DNA from 2 places in the Providencia sp. Me31A genome. Region 1 is predicted to be linked to the other one. Evidence: riboswitches for the same ligand, from Rfam matches in the RefSeq annotation. Region 1 holds a riboswitch; the other holds the start of a gene.
What was found. Region 1 has a riboswitch for thiamine pyrophosphate ahead of thiB (thiamine ABC transporter substrate binding subunit). Riboswitches for the same ligand answer to the same signal wherever they lie in the genome.
Positions count from the first base shown of each region.

Region 1 (2,206 bases):
ACATCAGTTCGCATCGCTTTGCAGGTTTCATTAACCAATACCTCTAGCGCATCGGTCAAACTTGTCGCCATCGCCACTTTTTCGACAATTTCACGTAAATGCATCAGCATAGGCTATTTTGCTCCACGCCTACGGTGATTAAAAATAGGTCGTTGTGGTAATTTCTGTTCCTGCAAAGGCATAACAATTGGAGCGAATTCTTTCATTACACGACGATAAACTTCCCGTTTAAAAGAAACCACCTGCCTAACAGGATACCAATAACTGACCCATCGCCAGCCATCAAATTCTGGCGATTTACTGCGCTGCACATTTATATCGGCATCATTGCATTGAAGTTGAAGTAAAAACCAACGCTGTTTCTGCCCGATACAAACAGGTTTTGTATCCCAACGCACCAAACGCTTGGGTAATTTGTAACGTAACCAATTACGGGTAGATGCCAATAACCTGACATCCTTACGCTGTAGCCCGACTTCTTCGTATAACTCACGATACATCGCCTGTTCTGGCGATTCCCCAGGATTGATGCCTCCTTGAGGAAACTGCCATGAGTGTTGACCATAGCGGCGGGCCCATAAAACCTGCCCTTGCCGATTACAAATTACAATTCCTACATTCGGGCGGTAGCCATCATCATCAATCACTAGACTACCTCAATAACCAAATTTGAAAGATGCCTAATTGTTTCACACATACCCAAACTGGTAAACCTATATCAATACAGTTTGCAGATATGTCTGAAGTCACTACAATAGTAAGCGACTCAACGGGGTGCCAAATGTATTTAGGCTGAGAAATAACCCGTAGAACCTGATCCGGTTAATACCGGCGTAGGGATTTGAGCTACCGCCTGCATGTCTGCACCGGTTCTCCCTCAAATCCTGTGTCACTTTCTTTTCGCGCAGGAAAAAGCATGTTTAAAAACAAAATTATAGCATCGATTTTTACCCTTAGTGCACTCAGTTTAAGTCAATTAGCATGGGCTGATAAGCCGACACTCACAGTCTATACCTATGATTCATTTGCGGCAGAGTGGGGACCTGGCCCACAAATTAAAAAGAATTTCGAGGCTCAATGCGGCTGCGAATTAAAAATAGTCGCATTAGGGGATGGTGTCGCTCTGCTAAATAGACTGAGAATGGAAGGAAAGAAAAGCAAAGCGGATATCATTTTAGGTTTAGATAATAACCTGTTAGATTCCGCTGAAAAAACGGGCTTATTCGCTCAGGCTGACATCAATACAGATGCACTGAAGCTACCTATCGAGTGGGATAGTTCAATTTTCATTCCTTATGACTATGGTTACTTTGCATTCATATACGACACCAATAAAATTAAACAACCACCAGCAAGTATGGATGCTTTATTAGATAGTAAAAATGATTGGAAAATTATTTACCAAGACCCTCGCACCAGTACGCCGGGGCTTGGTTTAATGCTGTGGATTGAAAAATTGTATGGCGATAAATCTGCTGATGCATGGGAAAAAATAGCAAAAAAAACTTTAACCGTAACAAAAGGTTGGAGTGAAGCGTATGGATTATTCTTAAAAGGTGAAGGTGATTTTGTGCTTAGTTATACCTCATCTCCGGGCTATCAAATACTCAATGATAAAAAAGATAATTATGCTGCCGCTATGTTTAATGAAGGTCACTACATGCAAGTTGAAGTGGCTGCAAGATTAAAAAACAGCCCAGAGCCTGAATTGGCAAAACAGTTTTTACAGTTTGTTTTAACACCTGAATTCCAAAATGCCTTGCCAACAACCAACTGGATGTACCCAGTCATTGATACTCCATTACCCGAGGTCTACAGCCAGTTACCTTTACCTAAAAAAGCTTTACAGTTTAGTTCGCAAGAAGTTGCCAAAGAACGTCAAACATGGACTCGTTTATGGCAAACCGCCGTCAGTCGTTAATTAATTTGTCCTTACTACCGGGGGCTCTAGCCTCCGGTTTGCTCATCATCGTTGCCCTCGTTAGCTTTGGGGCACTTTGGCTGTTTGCGCCTGAAATTTCCCTTGATGAAATCATCAGTGACAGCTACCTATGGCATGTGATTGGCTTTACCTTTTGGCAGGCTTTTTTATCGGCTATTTTTTCTGTGATCCCTGCTATTTTCTTAGCAAGAGCCTTCTATCGTCGGCGTTTCGTAGGGCGAACCCTATTTTTGCGTCTGTGTGCCATGACCCTTGTGTTACCAG
Region 1 is NZ_JBKQGZ010000013.1:78,439-80,644, forward strand. It holds gene ptsP (phosphoenolpyruvate--protein phosphotransferase) at 1-110, opposite strand, end outside; gene rppH (RNA pyrophosphohydrolase) at 114-647, opposite strand; TPP riboswitch at 761-858, shown strand; gene thiB (thiamine ABC transporter substrate binding subunit) at 917-1,921, shown strand; gene thiP (thiamine/thiamine pyrophosphate ABC transporter permease ThiP) at 1,897-2,206, shown strand, end outside.

Region 2 (2,206 bases), on a different contig from region 1:
AGTTGATCGGTGGCTAAATGACTTTGTCAGTAACATAATTATGCCGCGGATCTACCCTGATGCCATTCAGACGATCAACCACTATCGCGCTGAAGGGGTTCCTATTATTGTAATTTCCGCCACGGTTTCATTTATCGTGAAAAAGATTGCTGAAAAACTGGGTGCTGATGTCGCGATGGGTATCGATATAAAACAACAAAATGGCTGCTATGGCACTGAAATTGAAGGCATCCCTACATTCAAGGATGGCAAAGTTAAACGACTATTACAGTGGATTCGCCACCAGCCAATTACAGATGCCTATGTTTATTTTTATACTGACTCGGCTAATGACCTGCCGATGTGTCAATTTGCTGACGAAACATTTGTGGTCAACGGTGACCCTCGTTTAATACAAGCCGCTAAAGAGCATCATTGGCAGCAATATCAGTGGGATTTATAAATCTTATATTTAATCCCCCTGATTTTGGGTTTCAACTAAAAGTTTATCTAAATTATCCATGCTAGAGGAAAGCGATAAGCTGAAATATCCCAAGGAGCATACATGCGCATGTAACTTGGGTTGCCAAACGCAGCCAACGCACTTATCGCTTGAGAAATGAGGGGAAAACAACCTCTTTCCTCTAAATTATTCAAGTGAGAAGAAGGCGGCAAGCGAGGATATCCCAAGGAGCATACATGAGTATGTGACTTGGGTAACCAAGCGCAGCCAACGCACTTATCGCTTGAAGAATGACGAGGAAAGCTTATACTGAAATCTCTTGTCGGAGTGCCTAGCATGCTAATGCATCAGGCTGAGACCGTTAATTCGGGATCCGCGGAACCTGATCGGGTTAATACCCGCGAAGGGAACAAGAGTAATCATTTAGCGCAATTCTCACTGTTCTTACTGGTGATAAATTAGCCGCAATATCTTTTTATTACTCCTCCGAACTCCTGACAAGCAACTTTCTTTCGATAAACCCGCTTCACATTAACCTGTGATAGCCGTGACAATGTCAGGAAATTGCTATGTCCAATAATACACAACAAAACGTTATCCCTACTGCAGATTTATCGCCACAAGCGGCACCAGCTCGCACTCGCAAAGCACAAAGAGATGCTGCAGAAAACTATATTAATACTCTTTCAGGAGTTTCATTTCCCAATTCAAAACGTATTTATTTACAAGGTTCTAGGGACGATATTCAAGTCCCCATGCGTGAAATACAGCTTTCTCAGACCCTACTTGGAGGAGACAAAGATAACCCACAATTCGAAGATAACGAACCGGTTCCTATCTACGACACATCGGGTCCTTACGGCGATCCGGCATCCAAACTAAACGTCCACAAAGGCCTCAAAAAAATAAGAGCGCCGTGGATCAATGAACGAGCAGACACGGTTACTGTTGAAAATCTCAGTTCAGACTTCACACAGCAACGCCTTGCTGATGCAGGGCTTGACCACTTACGTTTCAACAACCGCCCCCATCCATTAAAAGCGCAAGATAATAAATGTGTGACCCAATTACATTACGCACGCAAAGGTATCATTACGCCAGAAATGGAATTTATCGCCATTCGTGAAAATATGGGGCGCGAGCGCATTCGAACTGACGTTCTACTGCAACAGCATTCAGGGCAATCTTTTGGTGCAAACTTACCTGAAAATATTACCCCTGAGTTCGTACGTCAAGAAGTTGCAGCTGGCCGCGCTATCATTCCAGCCAATATTAACCATCCAGAATCAGAGCCGATGATTATCGGTCGCAATTTCTTAGTCAAAGTGAATGCTAATATCGGTAACTCATCCGTGACCTCATCCATTGAAGAAGAAGTGGAAAAACTGATTTGGTCAACGCGTTGGGGAGCAGATACGGTTATGGATTTATCGACGGGGCGTTACATTCACGAAACCCGCGAATGGATTTTACGTAATAGCCCTGTACCTATCGGTACGGTCCCCATCTATCAAGCACTGGAAAAAGTAAATGGTGTTGCCGAAAACCTAACATGGGAAATGTTCCGTGATACGTTGTTAGAGCAAGCGGAGCAAGGCGTCGATTACTTTACCATCCATGCTGGCGTCTTGCTGCGTTACGTGCCAATGACGGCTAAGCGTCTCACAGGCATTGTTTCTCGTGGCGGTTCTATCATGGCCAAATGGTGTCTGTCCCACCACAAAGAAAATTTCTTGTATGAACACTTCCGTGAAATTTGTGAAA
Region 2 is NZ_JBKQGZ010000016.1:13,672-15,877, forward strand. It holds gene ACLPIE_RS14040 (HAD family hydrolase) at 1-442, shown strand, start outside; TPP riboswitch at 756-868, shown strand; gene thiC (phosphomethylpyrimidine synthase ThiC) at 1,012-2,206, shown strand, end outside.
Region 2: another riboswitch for thiamine pyrophosphate. It lies ahead of thiC (phosphomethylpyrimidine synthase ThiC); the one in region 1 lies ahead of thiB (thiamine ABC transporter substrate binding subunit).